DNA from 3 places in the Salinivibrio sp. YCSC6 genome. Region 2 is predicted to be linked to each of the others. Evidence: predicted binding sites of a transcription regulator. Region 2 holds the regulator's gene; each other region holds the start of a gene.
What was found. Region 2 encodes PurR, which represses purine synthesis genes. Its sites were predicted from a motif close to TNANGNAAACGTTTNCNTNA; they were not measured.

Region 1: a site for PurR is predicted at 5,219-5,238, ahead of guaB (IMP dehydrogenase). Genes of this name have one in related genera too.
Region 3: a site for PurR is predicted at 5,132-5,151, ahead of pckA (phosphoenolpyruvate carboxykinase (ATP)). Genes of this name have one in related genera too.

What each region holds. Positions count from the first base shown of each region.
Region 1 is NZ_CP039516.1:639,313-646,591, forward strand. Features, by position in the region: gene E8E00_RS02790 (tetratricopeptide repeat protein) at 1-534, shown strand, start outside; gene bamB (outer membrane protein assembly factor BamB) at 544-1,701, shown strand; gene der (ribosome biogenesis GTPase Der) at 1,793-3,286, shown strand; gene xseA (exodeoxyribonuclease VII large subunit) at 3,688-5,052, opposite strand; gene guaB (IMP dehydrogenase) at 5,300-6,763, shown strand; gene guaA (glutamine-hydrolyzing GMP synthase) at 6,859-7,279, shown strand, end outside.
Region 2 is NZ_CP039516.1:1,595,805-1,603,083, forward strand. Features, by position in the region: gene E8E00_RS07270 (hemin ABC transporter substrate-binding protein) at 1-221, shown strand, start outside; gene E8E00_RS07275 (iron ABC transporter permease) at 221-1,258, shown strand; gene E8E00_RS07280 (heme ABC transporter ATP-binding protein) at 1,255-2,031, shown strand; gene purR (HTH-type transcriptional repressor PurR) at 2,292-3,296, shown strand; cyclic di-GMP riboswitch class I at 3,477-3,579, shown strand; gene E8E00_RS07290 (TfoX/Sxy family DNA transformation protein) at 3,687-4,280, shown strand; gene lpdA (dihydrolipoyl dehydrogenase) at 4,565-6,700, shown strand; gene E8E00_RS07300 (ABC transporter substrate-binding protein) at 6,713-7,279, shown strand, end outside.
Region 3 is NZ_CP039516.1:92,216-99,494, forward strand. Features, by position in the region: gene dtd (D-aminoacyl-tRNA deacylase) at 1-392, shown strand, start outside; gene E8E00_RS00410 (bifunctional GNAT family N-acetyltransferase/hotdog fold thioesterase) at 417-1,361, shown strand; gene E8E00_RS00415 (AsmA family protein) at 1,366-3,216, opposite strand; gene pckA (phosphoenolpyruvate carboxykinase (ATP)) at 3,343-4,971, opposite strand; gene hslO (Hsp33 family molecular chaperone HslO) at 5,301-6,176, opposite strand; gene hslR (ribosome-associated heat shock protein Hsp15) at 6,219-6,623, opposite strand; gene gspC (type II secretion system protein GspC) at 6,826-7,279, shown strand, end outside.

The sequences.
Region 1 (7,279 bases), 960 kb from region 2:
GCCGTTGTTATTGGCGCTGTAGTCGGATTGGGTGTGCTATATGGATGGCGTTACTACCAAGCACACGTGACTGAGAGCAAGGAACAAGCCTCACAGCAATATGTTCAAGCGCTTAGTGGTCTGGACAAAGGCGAAACCGCCGCCCTTGAGAACGTGGTTAAAAGCGAAGACCACGAAGGCTATCGTGCGTTAGCTGCCATGCAATTGGCGAAAAAACTGGTTGAACAAGGGGAGCTTGCGCAAGCGAGCGAACAGCTTCGTCAAGCCAGTGCTTGGGTTAAAGACGATGCCATTCATGGATTAATTGCCACTCGTCTTGCGCGGATTGAGGCGGAGTTAGGTAATTATGACACCGCAGTGACTGAGCTCGATAGCGTGAAGGCACCAAGCTGGCACGCGAAAGTGGAAGAGATCCGTGGTGATATCATGCTGCTTAAAGGCGACAAAGATGCGGCACGTAGCGCCTATGCGGCGTCACTTGCAGCGGCAGAGAACCCAACCGTCAATATGAAGCTTAACAACCTCAGTCAGTAAGGTCGCGGTATGACAAAAGGATTATGGCGTGGGGCGGCGATGGCAGCTGCCTTGGCGTTGCTCGCCGGTTGTGCCGGTGAAGAAGATGTGGTGCAAATGGCACCATTGCCGACGGTGAATAGCCAATTTACCCCAAGCTTGCAATGGAAAGCACAAGTCGGTGATGGCGTCGGTCATTATTACTCTGCACTGCGTCCGGTCGTGGCTTATGACAAAGTCTTTGCCGCAGATCGTAACGGCCTTATCGGCGCGTATGATTTACAGACCGGTCAGTCGGTATGGGAACAATCAGTGCAAACCGATGTACCTGCGTTGCTCTCGGGCGGTTTGAGTGCGTCTTACGGGAAAGTCTATGTCGGTGCGGAAACTGGGGTGCTCTATGCACTGGATGCCGAAAACGGTGAGCTCGTTTGGCAACAAAACGTCAACGGCGAAATCCTGTCAAAACCCTTGGTTGAAGCTGGACTGGTCGTGGTCAATACCAGCCGCGGTGAGCTAGTTGCGTTGGACGCCGAATCGGGTGAAGTGCAATGGAACAACACCAACGATGTGCCCAATCTCAGCTTGCGTGGCGACAGTGCGCCAGTCACTATCTCCGGCGGTTTATTCTGGGGCATGGCCAATGGTCGACTGGGCGCGGCGATGATCCAAGATGGTCGCTCGCTCTGGCAAATTCCAATTTCCACGCCGAAAGGGGCGACCGAAATTGATCGTCTGGTCGATGTGGATGCCACTCCGGTGATTGAAGGCGACCGCCTGTACGCGGTGGGGTATAATGGTCAGTTGGTGTCGATTGATTTGCGCTCTGGCCAAGCGGCGTGGAAGCGTGATTTTTCGACAGCGACAGACTTTATGGTTGCGGGCAACACCGTTTATCTGATTGATGATAAAGACGATATCGTGGCATTGGATGCGCGCAACGGCCTAGAAAAATGGCGTAACACTGAACTGGAATACCGGATTCTCACGCCACCTTCGGCGAGCAGTGGTTACATCATGGTGGGTGACAGCCAAGGTTATTTGCACTGGCTTGATCCACAAACCGGTGAGTTTGTTGCTCAGCAGTCACTGGAAGGCAATGGCATCGCCGTTGCGCCAGTACAAACGGATAACGGCTATATTGTGATCACACGTGATGGTCAAATGAGAAAACTGACCATCGAGTAGAATTAGCCAACATAACTATTTTGGGCTCCTGACTGCTCTGACAGTGAGGAGCCTTGTTCATTGATAAGAGAATGAAAGAGAAGAGGTCTACATGATTCCTGTTATTGCCCTTGTAGGGCGCCCGAACGTGGGGAAATCGACGCTCTTTAATCGTCTAACCCGCACGCGTGATGCGCTAGTAGCGGACTTTCCGGGACTGACCAGGGATCGAAAATACGGTAAAGCGATGCTGGGTGAACATGAGTTCATCGTGATCGATACCGGCGGTATTGATGGCACCGAGGAAGGCGTAGAAACCAAAATGGCCGAGCAGTCTTTGGCCGCCATTGAAGAAGCAGACGTTGTCCTGTTTATGGTGGATGGTCGTGTGGGTTTAACCCCGGCCGACCAAGAGATTGCACAGCATATTCGCACCCGAGAAAAAACATCTTTCTTGGTGGTGAATAAGGTCGACGGGATGGATCCGGACACCGCCGCGTCTGACTTTTGGCAATTAGGCATGGACAACATGTACCAAATTGCGGCCGCACATGGTCGCGGTGTAAGTACCTTGATCAATCGTGCGCTGATGCCGTTCGCGGAACAAGCTAAAGAAGATCAAGAAGCTGGCTTGGTTGATCTCACCGGTGAGGATGATATCGAGCCGGTAGACGAAACCACCATGACCGAAGAGGAAGCGGAAAACGAGTACGCCCGCCTTCAAGCCCAGCCGATTAAAATCGGCATTATTGGCCGTCCAAATGTGGGTAAATCGACCCTAACCAACCGCATGCTCGGCGAGGAGCGCGTAGTGGTTTACGATATGCCGGGCACCACACGCGACTCTATCTACATTCCTATGGAGCGTGATGGACGCGAATACGTGATGATTGACACCGCCGGTGTACGACGTCGTAAGCGCGTGACGGATAAAGTCGAGAAGTTCTCGGTCATCCAAACCCTTAAAGCGATTGAAGACGCCAATGTGGTGTTGCTGGTGATTGATGCGCGCGAAAACATCTCTGACCAAGACTTAAGCCTACTGGGCTTTGCCTTGAATGCCGGACGCTCTATTGTGCTGGCAGTTAACAAGTGGGATGGATTGGATAGCGAAGTGAAAGAGCGCGTCAAATCAGAGCTCGACCGCCGTCTTGGTTTTGTCGACTTTGCGCGTGTTCACTTTATATCTGCCCTGCATGGTACGGGTGTGGGTCACTTGTTTGAGTCAATTCAAGAAGCCTATGAGTCAGCGACTAAGCGTGTAGGCACATCGATGCTGACGCGCATCATGAAGATGGCGCAGGACGACCACCAACCGCCGATGATTCGAGGTCGCCGAGTGAAGCTGAAATATGCACACGCCGGGGGCTATAACCCACCGATTGTGGTGATTCACGGTAACTTGGTCAATGAACTTCCGGACTCCTACAAGCGCTATTTAATGAACTACTATCGCCGGACGCTCGATATTATGGGCACCCCGATTAAGATCCAGTTCCAGAATAGTGAAAACCCGTATGAAGGGAAGAAAGAGAAGCTGACGCTTTCTCAGTCCAGACAGCGCAAGCGCTTGATGGATATGGTGAAAAACCGAAACAAAAAATAATGACTCGCCCAGCCATCGCGCTGGGCTTTTTTGATCTTCTTTGTCGCTCTATGATCCTTTTCATGATCTTTTGCGGAAATAAAGTGATCTAAATCACATTAAAATGCAGGTTACAGTCAGTGAAACGATCCGCTGTCATACCGCGCTAGTCGGGTTTTTGAGCGGTGAGAATTCAACCATCACCTGACGCTATTCTCTTTTCATTAATTCTGGATCACGTCCAAAATAGATGCCTAGATAGTTTTTTATATCGCTTAAAATCCAAATGCAGAACATGTAACTTATGCTTTCGGGAAGTGTATTGATAAATATTCTTTTTAGGGTAGGAAGCTGATCAAGGGGCATTAACCCCTCGATCAGGCGATCACAATCAGATCAGAAAGAAGTCGGTTGCGCAGAGGTTAATCCTGCGTGGGGGAGACAGAAGCGGGTGCAAGCGCGGTGACCGTACTTGTGATGTCACCCTCACGCAGATGGGTATGTAGTGTTTGACCCACGCTAAGCTGATCGGTCTGGGTCACCACTTTGCCATCGTCCGTACGCGTGATGGAATAACCTCGGGTTAGGGTGGCCAGTGGGCTAACGGCATCTAAGGTTGCCATCAGGGTATGCAACCGCTGTTGTGCGTGCTGCAAGTGAGCGTCCATGGCGTGATTAAGACGCTGCTCAAGCTGGCTCACATGCCCTTGCTGGCGATGAATGGTGTGGATTGGCGTTGCACGCTGCAATCGGCCGTCCAACTGGTTACATTGCGCCTGAGCGCGACGAATTTTGGTCATCATCGCCTGTTGCATGCGCCGTTGTAGCTCATCCAATCGCTGGCTTTGCTGTTGTAAGCGCGTGCGCGGATGCTGGTGGGACAAACGGTGCGACAATTGGGTGAGATGGCGTTGTTGACGATAAAGCACATCGGCCATCGCGCGACTGAGTGCCTGCTCGCGTTGCTGGTATTGCTGAAGCCGATAACTCAGATCGCGGCTAACCAGCTCCGCAGCAGCTGAAGGGGTTGGGGCGCGCATGTCAGCGACAAAATCAGCAATGGTCACATCCACCTCGTGGCCCACCGCACTGACGATAGGAATTGTGCTGGCCGCGATAGTACGAGCGACGATTTCCTCATTAAAACACCAGAGATCTTCTAGCGACCCCCCGCCACGACCCACAATCAAAACATCGCACTCTGCACGGCTATTGGCACGACCAATGGCTTGCGCGATGCTGACCGCGGCATCGCGCCCTTGCACCAGCGTAGGATAAATAACAACGGGTAGGCTAGGATCGCGCCGTTTGAGCACATGCAGAATATCATGCAAGGCAGCGCCGGTTTTGGAGGTAATAATGCCAATACGGCGTGGTTGAGCGGGTAACGGCTTTTTCTCGCTTTGAGCAAAAAGTCCTTCGGCCGCAAGCGCTTGCTTACGTTGCTCAAACTCTTGTTGTAACCGCCCATCCCCTTCAGGTTGCATACTTTCGAGGATCAACTGATAGTCACCGCGTGGCTCATACAAGGACACTCGGGCGCGGACTAACACCTGGTCGCCATTTTTCGGTTTGAAGGTAACACGACGGTTGTTACCGCGGAACATGGCACATTTCACTTGGCTTTGGTTATCTTTTAGCGATAAATACCAATGCCCCGAGACTGCGGCGGTAAAATTGGAAATCTCCCCGCTTAACCAGACAATGCCGATATCGCGCTCAAGACACAGCCGAACTTCGGCATTCAGCCGAGACACCGTCAAAATGTTGCGATTGTTTGTGCTCACGTCGCCAACCTTTTTCATTCACCTGCACGCATACTACCTGTCTGGTTTGAGGATGCCAATTGCTAAGCGTATGCCGTGCGTGAGTGGGCGTTTTCACCCGAAGTGATTGAATATTAAGCGCCTAAAATCAAAGACACCAATAAATGAAAATTCTCAGTAAAAACCTGTAGCCAAACGTTTGCGCTATACGTATAATGCTGCGGCAATATTTTGTTCCCCTTCACAAATTTTGGTGTGAGATATTGCAATGCTGAGAATCGCGAAAGAAGCGCTAACCTTTGACGATGTACTCCTCGTCCCTGCCCATTCCACTGTTCTTCCGAACACTGCGGATCTGCGAACCCAACTGACTCGTTCTATTAGCCTGAACATCCCTGTTTTATCAGCAGCGATGGATACGGTGACAGAAGCCCGTCTGGCGATTGCACTTGCGCAAGAAGGTGGCCTTGGTTTTATCCACAAAAACATGACCATTGAACAGCAAGCTGAGCAAGTTCGCTTGGTTAAAATTTACGAAGCGGGCATGGTCACAAACCCTGTGACAGTGACGCCAGAAATGACCATTGCGGATGTGAAAGCACTCACCGAACGCAACGGTTTCGCCGGCTATCCAGTGGTTAACGCACAAAAAGAGCTTGTCGGCATTATCACCGGCCGTGATGTACGTTTTGTGTCTGACTTGAGCAAGCGTGTTGATGAAGTGATGACGCCGAAGTCGCGCTTAGCCACGGTGCAAGAAGGTGCCGATCGAGAACAAGTTCAGCAAATGATGCAGCAACACCGCGTGGAAAAAATCTTGGTCGTCAATCAAGACCACCACCTAAGCGGCATGATCACCGCAAAAGACTTCCAGAAAGCAGAAAGCAAACCAAACGCCTGTAAAGACGAGCAAGGCCGTCTGCGCGTGGGTGCCGCCGTCGGTGCTGGCGCGGGCAATGAAGAGCGTGTGGCCGCCTTGGTGGAAGCCGGTGTTGACGTTCTTTTGATTGACTCATCACATGGCCACTCTGAAGGCGTGTTACAACGCATTCGTGATACACGCGCCGCGTATCCAAACCTGCAAATCGTAGGGGGTAACGTTGCCACGGCAGACGGTGCTCGTGCCCTGATTGAAGCTGGTGTTGATGCCGTTAAAGTAGGGATTGGTCCAGGGTCGATTTGTACCACCCGTATTGTGACCGGGGTTGGCGTACCACAAATTACTGCTATCAGTGATGCAGCAGCGGTTGCGCAGGAATATGGTATTCCGGTCATTGCTGACGGTGGCATTCGCTTCTCGGGCGATATGTGTAAAGCGATTGCCGCTGGCGCATCCTGTGTGATGGTTGGCTCCATGCTGGCAGGAACGGAAGAATCACCGGGTGAAGTTGAGCTTTACCAAGGCCGCGCGTACAAATCGTACCGTGGTATGGGATCGGTGGGCGCGATGTCAAAAGGCTCATCTGACCGTTACTTCCAAAGCGACAATGCTGCCGACAAATTGGTCCCAGAAGGCATTGAAGGCCGTGTAGACTACAAAGGCATGATGAAAGAAATCATCCACCAACAAATGGGCGGTTTGCGTTCATGCATGGGTCTGACTGGCTCTGCCACCATCAACGATTTACGCACCAAAGCGCAATTTGTTCGCGTGACTGGCGCGGGCATGAAAGAGTCACACGCTCACGATGTGACCATCACCAAAGAAGCGCCTAACTATCGCCTCGGATAATGTATGGCGGTGTGGCTTAAGGGTCACACCGCTTTCTATTCGTCCAAGAGGGCTGACAACGCCCCTTTGTTCCACTTAATTGAGAAAGCCAGATAATGACCAAAAACATTCATGCTCAACGTATTTTGATCCTCGACTTTGGCTCCCAGTACACGCAACTGATTGCACGTCGTGTCCGTGAAATCGGAGTGTATTGTGAGTTGTGGAGCTGGGATGTAGAAGAGCAAGATATTCGTGATTTTGCCCCTGATGGCATCATCCTTTCCGGTGGCCCTGAAAGTGTCGCTGAAGCTGGCTCACCGCGTGCGCCTGAGTATGTCTTTAATGCTGGCGTGCCGGTGCTTGGCGTATGCTACGGCATGCAAACCATGGCTGAGCAACTGGGCGGTAAAGTGGCCGGCTCTGAGCACCGCGAATTTGGTTATGCCCAAGTTAAGCGTGTTGCCAACAGTGCTTTGTTTGATGGTATTGAAGATGCGATCGCAGAAGATGGCACCGCGCTATTGGATGTGTGGA
Region 2 (7,279 bases):
GCTTTGATCCGGACTTTATCTTGGTCATGCAACGTTCTCTCGATCAGCTAGGCGGTGTTGAAGGACTCGCTGATGCCGTGCCTTTACTCAATGCCACGCGCGCATTCCAACAGCAGCGTATTATTCCAATTGACGGCAGTGTGTTAGTGGGAGGGCTTAGCCTGAAATCACTGGATGAAGCCATTCGTATTCAGCGCACCGTCGTTGGAGAGAACGACTAATGCAAGCGTCTTTTCGATCCTCACAGTCGCATGTTTTTCCAGCGCTCATCATCGCACTTGTCGTCGTAGGGATAACGTCTATCGCGGTGGGACAATGGCAACTTGGCTGGCTGACCAGTTTACAGAGCTTAACCCCTTGGCATGACAATGTTGAGCCGCATGTACTCGCCATCGTTCAACAAGTTCGATTACCTCGAACCTTGCTGTGTATTTTTATCGGTGCATTGCTCGCCGTTTGCGGCACGTTGATGCAGGGGCTTTTCCGCAACCCTCTCGCTGACCCGGGTATTATCGGTGTCTCCGGCGGCGCATCATTAGGAGGCGCACTGGGCTTGCTATTGCTCTCTTGGGGCAGTATCGAGGCCAGCTTTGTGTTTTCGGTGCCTGCCTTTGCGTTTATCGGTGCACTACTGGCAACCCTATTTGTATACAGAATTGGCACAACGTCCATGGGCAGTTCGGTGACCATCATGTTGCTAGCGGGCATTGCGATCAGTGCTTTGTCCGGCGCTGCATTAGGCTTAATTAACTATGTGGCGGATAATCAAACGTTACGAGACATCGCCCTTTGGTCGATGGGGTCACTGACCGGTGCGACTTGGGGACAAATTGTTCTCACTGGCATCGCTGCATGCTTACTCACGGTATTTGCCTACCAGCGCGCACGCCACTTAAATGCCCTTTTGCTTGGTGAAAACGAAGCGGCGTATTTGGGCATTGATGTACACCATTTAAAACGCCTACTCATTGTTGTGACCGCGGCGGGAATGGGCATTGCGGTAAGTGCTGCCGGTCTTATCGGCTTTGTGGGTCTAGTGATCCCACACATTGGACGTTTAATTGCCGGCCCGGATCATCGCACACTGGTGCCCTTATCAGCCATTCTTGGTGCCCTGTTACTGACCTTGGCCGATATTGTTGCCCGTGTCATTGTCGCCCCCGCCGAATTGCCTGTTGGCATTATTACCGCCCTAATGGGGGCTCCTTTCTTTCTATGGCTTCTTATTCAACAACGAAAAGCAGTGGTTCACGAATGACAGATTCTGCCCTTCAAATCTCCAAGCTCAGCTATGCGCTTAACGGCCGTCAACTGCTAAGCGAGATTGATCTCGCCTTTACTGCTGGCCAGTTACACGTTTTACTCGGGCCCAATGGTGCGGGGAAAAGTACACTGTTAAAGCAATTGATTAGCGACAAACATCAGCATGGCAGTGTGCAGTTTTGGCAACAGCCAAAAAGCCAGTGGCAAGGCGAAGAATTTGCCCGACGAGTGGCCTTCCTTCCCCAACATAGCGGGCTCACGTTTGCATTCTCCGCGCAAGAAGTGGTCGAGATGGGAGCAACACCACTACAGGCAAACCGAGAACAGATCGCGGCCCTTGCTAACGAGCAGCTAACGGCATGGGATATTAGCCATCTTGCTCATCGACCGTATCCGATTTTATCTGGCGGTGAAAAACAACGCGTACACATGGCACGCGTGTCATTACAGCTAGCACAAACCGCACCGGACCAAGCGATACTGATGCTGGATGAACCCACTTCGGCCTTAGATATTACCCATCAGCATTACACCCTCAAGCGCTGTCGAGCACTCGCAGACCAAGGAATGACAGTGCTATTGGTGTTGCACGACCTGAATTTGGCGGCGCAATACGCCGACCAACTGCATTTTTTAAAAGCGGGTCGAATCGTCCTATCCGGCAACCCGTGGCAGTGTTTTAGTAGTGATAGAGTGGCAGACATCTACCAATACCCGCTGACCGTTCTGACTCATCCGGAGCATGACTGCCCACTGATCGTGTCTTAATTGATAAATACATCATAGCTGGCTCACAAAACCGTCTGTTGGTCCATTTTCGCTGATCAGACCAATTGCGAGTGTGCGCCAACCTAAGTAAACTGAGAGCGCAACCGATTAGCTATGAGAATGGATGAAATCGGATTCGTTACCTTCGCAACCGTCTGATGTGCCGGGATTGTGAAAGACATCGCCGCTGACGAACAGCGGCGTTTTTCTGTAAGGTCGCGAGTAACGATCCCTACGCATTACTACAAAGAAGAATCAAGATGGCAACGATTAAAGATGTCGCGCGTCTCGCCGGTGTATCGACCACGACGGTGTCACACGTGATAAACAAAACCCGCTTTGTCGCAGAGAAGACGACTGAGAAAGTATGGCAAGCGGTTGAAGAGTTAAACTACGCCCCAAGTGCTGTGGCGCGAAGCTTGAAATGCAACACAACACGTACACTGGGTATGCTGGTGACTAAATCCACCAACCCCTTTTTCGCCGAGCTTGTTCACGGTGTGGAAGACTATTGCTACAAGCAAGGCTACACACTGATTCTCTGCAATACCGAGGGAAACCTTGAAAAGCAACGCGACTACCTGCGTATGTTGTCAGAAAAGCGCGTCGATGGACTCATTGTGGTGTGCTCTGATCTCAACGAAGATTTGATGCTGTTATTAGAAAAAAAACGCGATCTGCCTATGGTCGTGATGGATTGGGGCAGTCACCATATCGATACAGACCGCATAGAAGATAACGCTGAATTAGGCGGTTACCTTGCCACCAAACACTTTATTGATAATGGGCATACTAAAATTGGCTGTATTTCGGGCCAAATGGATAAAAATACCTGTAAGCATCGCTTAAACGGTTATTTCCGTGCGTTAAAAGAAGCCAACATTACAGTGAATGAAAACTGGCTGATTGAGGCGGATTTCGAAGCCGATCAAGCACAAATTGCCGCGAAGCAATTAGCGACAATGTCAGACCGCCCGACCGCTGTCTTTTGTTTTAATGACATTATGGCATTAGCGGCGATTAGTACGTTTAACGAGTACGGCTTGAAAGTGCCAGAAGATATATCGGTGATTGGTTACGATAATATTGACCTCACCGAGTATTTCTCGCCACCATTGACAACGATTCACCAGCCCAAACGCCGTCTAGGCAAAACGGCGGTCAAACTCTTGCTCGCGCGAATTGCCAACAACGAGACTCAGCAGCAAGTGTTCGAAATGCAACCTGCACTAGTGAGTCGACAGTCAGTTAAAACACTATCTTAATGTTTTAATGAAACTTTTATGAAGAGCACCGTCAATGTCTTGGCGGTGCTTTTTTACGCGACGACTCTTCCGGTAGTGCTTTTACTCTAGTTCATCAATTACACCCACCCTGAACCAAGATCACATTTTGTGTGATGGGAGAGGACGACATCGGTGTCTAATTATTATATGCTTAATAGCGTTTGAACAAGGCAAACCATGGCGAAAGCATGGGACGCAAAGCCTCCGGCCTAACGGTAATTTGACATGATGTCAAAATATCAACGGTAGCGGGGTTGCCAACATATCAAAGCTGACAAATTTGATGGCTCGTTGACAATTCTGCGATCTTGCCTTGTTACATTATGACGTCTTTTTTAGGCATTAGTAATTCATCGAGATTTTAATCAAATGGATAAACCAGCTTTAAAGAACGCAATGAAGTTATTTGCCAAATTTGGCAGCATAAAGTCCCGTTCAATGTTCGGTGGATTTGGTATCTTTTGTGAAGACACCATGTTCGCGCTTGTCGTTAACAACACTCTCCATTTACGTGCTGGAAAAGAAAACGAAGCACTATTAAAAAAACAAGGCTTGGCACCCTACGTGTATAAAAAGCGCGGCTTTCCTGTCGTGACGAAATATTTTGCGATCCCTGAATACTGGTGGGATGACCAAGATAAGCTGCTCACAGAAGCTAAAGAGGCGCTGGATGTCGCGACCCGTGATCGTGATTTGAAAAAACAAGCCACACCGTCTCGTCTAAAAGACTTACCTAATTTACGGCTCGCGACCGAGCGCATGCTGAAAAAAGCAGGTATTGAGACGCCTGAAAGCTTACAGCAACAAGGTGCCGTCAATGCCTATAAAGCGCTCCTTTCTGCGCATGAAAAAGAGCTAAGCTTGGAATTACTGTGGTCACTAGAAGGTGCAATTACTGGCAAGCATTGGTCTGTGGTTCCACCCCAACGTCGCCAAGAATTATTACAACATTTAGAAAATTAATTCCTCACACCCCCCATACCTCTCTACCTTTTTTGTGAGCAATGTTCGCGTCCAACACCGCCTTTAAGGCGGTGTCGCTTTTTCTGAACGAGCTAAACGCTCAATAATCCATCATTCAAACTGATTTCTGACAAAATACGAAAGTTTCTTGCGATCGGTCGGGTCTGGTTAAAGGTACGATTAAGGACACAGTTCCTCAATGTAACCGACAAATCAGCCAGTTAATTCAGCTACAGTACCTAAAGTAATAACTGGGACCCATTTACTATCGGACGAGACACAGTATGCCAGTAAAAAAGATATTGCTTGGTTTAGTGGTGGTGGCGCTTGTAACACTTTGGTTCAGTTTAGATCTCAGCCAGTGGCTCACGCTTGAAAACGCCAAAGCACAACAAGTGGCATTGAATGATTACATTATCGAAAACGCGACCACCGCAAGCCTGGTGTTTTTTGTCGGCTATGTAGTGATGACCGCCCTGTCCTTACCGGGTGCGGCAGTAGCGAGTTTATTGGGCGCGGCACTCTTTGGCTTTTGGTGGGCATTGGTGTTGGTCTCCTTTGCTAGCTCGATTGGCGCCACCCTCGCCTTCTTGGTGAGTCGCTTTATGTTGCGCGACTGGGTCCAAGCCAAATTTGGCAATAAGCTCGATACCATTAATCGCGGTATAGAGAAAGACGGTAGCTTGTATCTGTTAACCCTACGCCTGATCCCGATTTTCCCGTTTTTTCTGATTAACCTCGTGATGGGGCTAACCCCGTTCAAAACCCGCACCTTCTATTGGGTCAGTCAGCTCGGTATGTTGCCGGGTACCGCAGTCTACGTGAATGCAGGGACCCAACTGGCCCAAATCGACGCACTCGGCGACGTGGTGTCATCCTCGGTGCTTGGCTCACTCGCCTTACTGGGTATCTTCCCACTGCTGGCAAAGTGGGTCATGGCTTGGATCACACGTCGTAAACGCTATCAAGGTTGGAACAAGCCCCATCAGTTTGACCGCAATATGGTAGTGATTGGTGCCGGTGCAGGCGGCTTGGTATCAAGTTATATCGCGGCGGTAGTGAAAGCGAAGGTTACGCTGGTCGAAAAAGGTTCGATGGGAGGAGACTGCCTAAACACCGGATGTGTTCCCTCAAAAGCGCTGATCCGTGCGGCGAAAACCATGCGAGAAATTGGCCAGGCTAAGGCCTTTGGCATTCATACCCAAGCGCCAGCGGTTGATTTTCCGGCGGTCATGGCGCGGGTTAAGCAAGTCATTACCCAAATTGAGCCTCACGATTCGGTCGAGCGTTACACCAAACTCGGCGTGGAGTGTGTGCAAGGCGATGCGCAAATCGTTTCGCCATGGGAAGTCGAGGTGAATGGCGAACGCCTCACTACCCGCAACATCGTGATTGCGACCGGCGCACGCCCTATGTTGCCCCCGATTCCCGGTTTGGCTCAGGTCACGCATTACACCTCAGATACGATTTGGTCTCTGAATGACCTGCCGCCGCGGTTGTTGGTTTTGGGCGGGGGGCCCATTGGCGCAGAATTGGCACAAAGTTTTGCGTGTTTAGGCAGCCAAGTCACGCTCGCGGAAATGGCCGACCAACTTCTCAGCCGCGAAGATCAAGATGCCGCCCAGTTGGTTGAGCAGGCGTTAGAGCGTGACGGCGTCACGGTTTTAACACAGCACAAAGTCAAAGCATTTGAGCACAGTGATAATGAGCAAATCGCCTTACTCGATGGCCCTGACGGTGAGAAGTCTGTCTCATTTGATGCGGTGCTGGTCGCGTTAGGGCGCAGTGCCAACACCAAAGGCTTTGGTCTCGAAAAGCTCGATATTCCAGTGACCGAGCGTGGCACGATTCAAGTCAACGAGTACCTGCAAACCGCCTATCCAAATATCTATGCGGTAGGTGATGTAGCGGGTCCCTTTCAGCTCACCCACGCCAGTGCTCATCAAGCATGGTATGCCGCGGTGAATGCACTATTCGGGCAATTTAAACGCTTTCGTGCTGATTATTCAGTAATGCCTGCCGCGACCTATACATCGCCAGAAGTCGCGCGCGTGGGTATCAATGAAAAGGAAGCCAAAGCCAATCAGCAAGAGGTGGAAGTAACCTACTACGGCATTGATGATTTGGATCGCGCGATTGCTGACGGCAATGACCACGGTTTTATTAAGGTGCTGACACCAAAAGGAAAAGATACCATTCTGGGGGTGACTATTGTTGGCGAGCATGCGGGCGACTTGCTCGCAGAGTTTACTCTCGCCATGCGGCACGGGTTAGGACTAAATAAAATTTTGGGCACCGTCCATCCGTATCCCACTATGAGTGAAGCGGTGAAGTATACCGCTGGGATGTGGAAACAAGCCCATGCGCCCGAGAAGCTGCTTAACTGGGTCGAAAAATATCATCGTTGGATGCGTCACTAATTGAAAAGGAAGATGACAATGAAACACTGGATAGCGGCGTTAACATTGGCAATTGTAAGTACCGCCAGTTTTACTGCCTCTGCGAGCACGGAAAACGACCGTTGGGAAAGTATTGAACAACAAGCCAAAGGCCAGACTGTTTACTTTAACGCATGGGGCGGTAATCAAGAGATCAATGCTTACCTGCGCTGGGCGAGTCGCGAGTTACAACGCGATTATGGTGTCACACTGAAACATGTCAAAGTGACGGATATCGCTGAAACCGTCAATCGCCTGCTTGCCGAAAAGACCGCCGGTAAGGATAGCGGCGGCAGTGTCGATATGGTTTGGATTAACGGCGAAAACTTCAAATCAATGAAGGAAAATGATTTGCTGTACGGCCCTTTTGTCAGCACGCTCCCCAATTGGCAGATTGTCGATAAAAGTTTACCGGTTGAAGAAGACTTCACTGAGCCAACAGACGGCCTCGAAGCACCTTGGGGGGTGGGACAGCTGGTGTTTATCCATGATCAGAAAACCTTGGCCAACCCACCTCGCTCTTTCGCCGAACTGTTAAGTTTGGCTAAAGCATTCCCTGGC
Region 3 (7,279 bases), 1.4 Mb from region 2:
TTGAGGGCAATACCCTCGGTACCATCGGCAAAGGGCTGGTGGTGCTATTAGGCGTAGAAAAAGGGGATACCGATGCGCAGGCTGCCAAACTGGCGCACAAAGTCACTGGCTATCGGGTATTTGAAGACGATGCCGGCAAAATGAACCTCAATGTTGCTCAGGCTGGAGGCGAGCTGCTGGTGGTCTCGCAGTTCACCCTTGCAGCCGATACTAAAAAAGGGATGCGTCCGAGCTTTTCAGGCGCGGCGCCGGAAGAGGCGGCACGTTTGTACGATTTGTTTTGTGATCACTGTCGCCAAGCGGGGCTTCAGACCCAAACTGGGCAGTTCGCCGCAGACATGAAAGTGAGTTTGGTCAATGATGGACCGGTCACATTTTGGCTTCAGGTTTAACCAGCCTAACAGGGAGAGACAGGCATGTTCCGAATGGTGACGCCACAAACAGAGCAAGATCTGGCGCGGTATTACGATTTTCGTTATCGCATGCTACGCGAGCCTTGGCATGCACCGCGTGGCTCTGAACGCGACGCGTATGACGTGAGTGCTTGCCATCGAATGATTGTCGATGGTAATGGCGAGCCTGTAGCGATTGGGCGGTTGTATCTGACCCCAGATAACGACGGTCAAATCCGTTATATGGCGGTTTCACCGGACTATCGCAGCCGAGGCCTGGGAGCGTTGGTACTGATGGCATTAGAGTCCTTAGCGCGCCAAGAAGGGGCCAAGCGCTTAGTCTGTAATGCGCGTGAGGACGCGGTCAGTTTTTACGCCAAGCATGAATTTATTAGCCAAGGTGAGTTGAGTGATGAGCGTGGCCCTATCCGACACCAACAAATGGTGAAGCATTTAGATCCACTGTCGGATGTCGTGCGTCGACCTGAATGGTGCGCTGAGCTACAAAGGCGCTGGCAGCACCAGATCCCCATTAGTGACAAAATGGGAGTTAAAATCACTCAATTTACCGGTTATCGCTTCGAAGTGTGCGCCAACCTCAATGCCAATCTAAACCCGCATCACACCATGTTTGCAGGCAGCATTTTCAGCCTTGCCACGCTCGCCGGTTGGGGCATGGTGTGGTTGCTGATGAAAGAGCGTCAGCTGAGTGCGGATATTGTGCTCGCAGACAGCCATATTCGCTATCGTCGCCCGGTGGCAGAGCGTCCCCGTGCCAGCGTGTCGTTAGACAGTTTAAGCGGCGATCTAGACCGACTCGAAAACGGGCGTCGAGCGCGGGTGACGCTAGAGGTGGCGTTTTTCAGTGGTGATGAACAGGCAGGGGTGTTCACGGGCACCTATGTCTTACTGCCATCGGATGATGCGGCAACGACGCAACCGGCTCCGCAACTGGCTCTGCTGCGCTAGCGCCTTATTCGCTGAGGTTAGGCTTTGTCGCTTGATAAATCGGCCAGCGGAGTGACAGGGTTTGCTCTCCGCTGAGCGTGGCGCGAATGTCACCGCGATCGGCATTGAGCGTCAGCGATGTAAAGGGTAGCGGAACTAAGCGGCTTGCCTCAGGCGGGACAGTCTCCCCTTTCAACCAGTGTGCGAGCCGAATAGACCATGGCTCGTCCACAGATGGGTCTGTTTGCGCCGCAGCGCTATCGAGAAAAGTGACGGCTAACTGACCGTTCAACCCCACCTCAAAACTGTGTGCGTCTCCCGCCAGCCCTGACCATTGCCCCTCAATATCGTGAAAGCCGTCTAGCGGTAGTGGCCAATCGAACCAAGCATGGTAAATGGACAAGGGAATTTGCAAACCGTCAACGGCCAGTGACCAAGGTCGGCTCGGTGCGGCGAGATTGATCTGCCCAGACAGCGCCAGTTGGCCATCGGGAAAACCCAGTAAAAATTGGTGCAGCTGAAGTTTACGATCATGAGCCTCAAGTCGTAGGTAGGGCTCTGCGAGCCACTGCTGGTTAATACTTGCATGGTTGGCGCTGGCTGTAATGAGACCATTGACCAGCTCGCCATCGCGGATCTCAAGAGCTTGGCCATCCACATCAATGCCACTGATTTTGGTGGCAAAGTCAGGGGATAAGTTAAGCCACTCGTTATGCTTTAGCTGTAAACTGGTGATGCTCAGTTGGGTCGGTATACCGGGTAACAAGTCTTGAAGGGGATCAAGCTCTTGGCGAGAGAGGGTTAAACCGTTGGCTTGAAAACGGTCTATCTGCCAATTGTTCTGGGTGAATTGGCCAGACACAGCAAAAAAGCCCTCCTGCAATTGGCTGGTGAGCTGATTGACGATCACTGCGTTATCTCGCCACTCGATATCGCCCAGCGGCTGTTCCCAAGTTTGGCCTTGCCAGCGCAGATAATCGGCGTTGAATGACAATCGCATCGCCGGTTGATACCACCAAGGCGCGTTGGGGGCGAAACGAAGATCTTGCGCCGAGAAGGTTAATTGGTTCACCGACAGGAGATGCGTTTCTGCGCTGAGTTGTCTTACGTCGGCGCGGGCGACGGTTAACACGGTATCGTGAGGCCAAGCCGCGAGCGCTTGCGCGAGGATCTGGCGGGTTTGCTCGCTATCAATCACCGCATCGCTGATAGTGAGTTGCTCGAGCGCGAGAGTGCCGGGTTGCCAATGACCTTGCGCACTGATTGCAGCGCGTTGCCACTGCATCGAGGCGCCCAGAATTTCCCACCCTTGGTCACTCGGTTTCGCATCCAGTAGTAATTGGGTTAAGGCGATACCTTGTCCGTTAAGCGAGCCTATTTCCCATTGTGCTCGTCCTTTCACTGTGCCATAGGCTTGGGAGCCTTTTTGCCAATTATCGAGTTGTGCACGTACACTGGTGGCTTGCCAGTGCGGCGTGTGTAGGGTGACATCACTTAGTAGCACTCGACCAATGGTCAGCCCTTGAGGTAATTCCTGCAATGGGTTGGCGTCCAGCGCATCAAGGTCAATATCCATACCATCAATGCGTAGCCAAGCAATGTGTGGAAAGGTCGCGGGGTCTATATAAAGTTGTAGTTTGTCCGCATGCCAATCGGTTTGGGAGGCTTGATAATCCGGCTGAATCAATGTCAGTTGCAGCGGTGAGCGCCAGTGATACCCCACTTGTGCCACGGTGAGTTTACCGGGTAACAGGGTCTGGGAGACGGTATTAAAGACAGGTGTGCTGTAACGGGTATGCAAAAGCACCACAACCACGAAGAGCGCGGTGACAATCAGGATGATCAAGCTGGCAATCAGTTTGGCCAGGATGCGCATGGGCAAATCCTATCGGAGCGAGAAACGGTGACGATGAATGGATTAAGACTGGCGCAAAAGTGGCCTAAATTCAACTGCTAGGCAAAAAGTACGCCCCATATCGCTATGGGGCGTAAGTGGGATGATTTAGTCGAGCTGAGGCCCGGCTGAAACCAGAGCAGCCCCTTCTGGGGTGTCGGTGTACTTGTCGAAATTATCGATAAAGCGTTGGGCAAGGTCCTTCGCTTTGCTTTCCCACTGGAGTGGATCGACATAGGTGTCACGCGGGTCAAGGATGCCATCGTTGACCTCGTCGAGTGAGACGGGCACGGTGAGATTGAAGATAGGAATCGTCTTCGTTTCTGCTTTCTCAATCGAACCATCTAAGATAGCGTCAATAATGGCGCGGGTATCTTTAATCGAAATACGCTTGCCTGAGCCGTTCCAACCAGTATTCACTAGGTAGGCTTCTGCACCTGCCGCTTCCATACGTTTGACCAACACTTCTGCATACTTGGTTGGGTGCAAGGTCAAGAATGCGGCCCCGAAAGCAGCTGAGAAGGTAGGGGTTGGCTCTGTAATACCACGCTCAGTGCCGGCCAGCTTGGCGGTAAAGCCTGACAGGAAGTGATACTTGGTCTGCTCAGGCGTCAGTTTAGACACCGGCGGTAGCACGCCAAACGCATCCGCGGAGAGGAAGATCACCTTGTTGGCATGTCCGCCTTTCGACACTGGCTTAACGATATTATCGATGTGATAAATCGGGTAAGACACTCGGGTGTTTTCGGTTTTGGAGTTGTCGTCAAAGTCGATACGGCCATCGCCACGTACGGTGACGTTTTCAAGCAGCGCATCGCGGCGAATGGCATTGTAAATATCGGGCTCTGCTTCTTTGGACAGCTTAATGGTTTTTGCATAGCAGCCGCCTTCAAAGTTAAACACACCATGATCGTCCCAGCCGTGTTCGTCGTCGCCAATCAGCTGACGCTTCGGATCGGTGGAGAGGGTTGTTTTACCCGTGCCAGATAGGCCGAAGAAAATCGCGACGTCGCCGTCTTTGCCCATATTTGCCGAGCAGTGCATGGACGCGATGTCTTGCAAGGGCAAGAAATAATTCATCATGGCGAACATGCCTTTTTTCATCTCGCCGCCGTACCATGTCCCGCCGATAAGCTGCATGCGCTCGGTGAGGTTGAAGACCGTGAAGTTTTCCGAGTTCAAACCATGCTCGCGCCATTTATTGTTGACGCATTTAGCACCGTTCATGACCACAAAGTCGGGTTCAAAGTCTTTTAGCTCTTCATCGGTAGGACGGATAAACATGTTTTTCACAAAGTGCGCTTGCCACGCCACTTCGGTGATCACACGGATCCGTAAACGCGTGTTAGGGTTGGCACCGCAGTAGCCATCAATCACAAACAGACGTTTGCCAGAGAGTTGCTGGGTGACTAAAGCTTTTAAATCTTTCCAAACGGCGTGATCAATCGGCTTGTTATCGTTTTTCCCTTGATCGGACCACCACACGGTATCGCGGGTGGTGTCATCACGCACAATGTATTTATCTTTTGGTGAACGGCCAGTAAAAATACCGGTATCCACCGCCACAGCGCCGAGCTCAGTCACCACGCCTTTTTCGTAGCCTTCCAGCCCAGGTTTGGTTTCTTCCTCGAACAGCTGTTCATAAGAGGGATTGCGAATGACTTCTTTGACATTTTCCAGACCATGACGGGAAAGATCGATGCCGGCGACTTCGGATTCGACGTTCAGGACAGTCATAGGTGCTCCTTGGGGTAAGATGTTGTTAACTGTCTTTATGCTAGCAACCTGAATAGTGCCATTCAGGGAGTTACTGCAAAAAATTACCGCACGCACACTAGGGCTATTTTGATTGTAGGGTACTGACCACCAGGTGACGTGACTCCCTCTATGGTAACGCTTAGTTAAACGTTTGCGCTACCCACAGAGCTCTTATTGTTTGTACAAAATTAATGCGCAAAAAAATGTGAGATGTGTCCGAGGAGACCAAGAAAAAAGCCAGCTTGATGCTGGCTTTTGAACTAAGTTGGGTTTCTTTGTTTTATGCAACTAAATATGTAGCACGTTTTTCACTGCATTTGTGACGATGAATCGGCGTTCTGCTCAAAGATGGCTGCGACATCGACGCTGTCAAACGCATAATCACTGCCGCAATAATCACAGTGCAAACGAATTGTGCCCATTTCTGCAATCATTTTATCGACTTCGCTGCGTTCAATCGCGGCTATCGCTTGTGCGCTGCGCTCGCGTGAACAGCTGCATTTGAAGCATACTGACTGAGGATCGAAAACGGTGACGCTTTCTTGGTGATATAGACGATAAAGGACGTCTTTTGCATCAAGGCCAAATAATTCATCATTTTTAACGGTTTCAGTCAGCTTCGCCAAATGGTCAAAGTCGTTATCGTCCCCTTTGCCATCCGGTAGCACTTGCAGCATCATTCCGGCCGCGTGACGTTTGCCATCAAACTCACCGGTGCGCAACCAAAGTCGCGTTTCCAGTTGCTCTGAACGTGCAAAGTAGTCTTCAAGGCAGCCTTGCAGATGATCCGAGTCTAAGCCCACAATGCCTTGATAGCGTTCGCCGTCGACCGGTTCGATAGTGATAATGAGCTGCCCCTTACCGAGCATTTCAGGTAGGGTTGCATCGGCTTTGATGTCGCCTTTCAGGCGTGCGGTACCGCGCAGTTGCTGCTGGTGGTCACCATTGATCACCGCCAGTGATACCGGACCGTCACCTTGTAGTTGCACGGTAATCGAGCCTTCAAATTTTAAGGTGGCAGTGAGCAAGCTGGTGGCGACAAGCATCTCCCCCAGTAGCGCTTGGACGGGCGCAGGGTAGTCTTGGTTTTCCAAGATGCGTTGATAGGTTTCATCGAGCTTGACCAGCTCACCACGCACAGACACATCTTTAAATAGGTAACGGTGTAGTTGATCGTTTGACATGCAATCTCTCTCCGGCTTAGGGCCTGGTTAGTGGGATCGGCCTTACTCTATGCCTTGTTTAAACTTACGAATATCTCGGCGTTGTTTCTTATCCGGCCGGCTTTCTGGGCGCGGATTGTGTGCGTGTAAGCGACGCATTTCCGTGTTGTGCTCACGCTGTTTGATACTGTCTTGGGTTTCTTGATACAGCGTCTGCGCAATCGGCGCACCCTGACGCTGCTCTGATAATTCTAATACAGTAATGGTTTTTTCTTCGTGTCCTTGCCGAAGTCGGATCTCAGCACCTACTTCAACCATTTTGCTAGGTTTGGCGCGCTGGCCATTATAATGCACCTTGCCGCCGTCAATCATGTTACGTGCGATTGACCGTGTTTTGTAGAACCGAGCGGCCCATAGCCACTTGTCTAGCCTGACTGCCGTCAAGGGCGCCGATGCGTGTGTTTTCATGACTCAACTCCTGCGCAATCCGGATGGGCGACATTAGCACAAAAATTCCTTTAGAGCAGTATCACAGCGTCGAGGTATAATCCGACCTAAATGTGCTGGCTTGGTTAGGATGTGGGATTACGACAAAAATGAAAATTATCTCAATATCACATCGTGTTTTTGCTAGTATGCCCAGCTTTTCGTAATCTAATGATGGAACTTGATGGTAAAAAAAGCCATCAATGGACACTCGGTGACTCAATTTGGTTTGGAAGGGATGATGCGTAAGGCAGGACGCCAGCATGGCACGTTCACTGTGTCACCGCAGCAGGTGGCACGACTTGCGACGTGGCTAAACATTTTACTGTTCCTCGTTCTGGCATGGTTGGCTGGGCGAATGGTGTGGGCGTTTTATGCGCCTGCACCCGCACCTGTATTGTCCGTAGCAAGCCAGTCGGCGTCGTCCTCTCGCACTGCGACGGACCCTTTTTCGTTGGCACCTATCGTTAATGCCCAATTGTTTGGGCGTTACCAAGCGGCCGCCCAACCCACGCAACATGCGGTGACCAATGTCCCCGAAACCCGGCTACGCCTAACTTTGGTTGGCGTGGTGGCCAGTAACGATCCTAAGCGTGCATTGGCCGTGATCGCGAACGGCGGCCGTCAAGTGACTTACG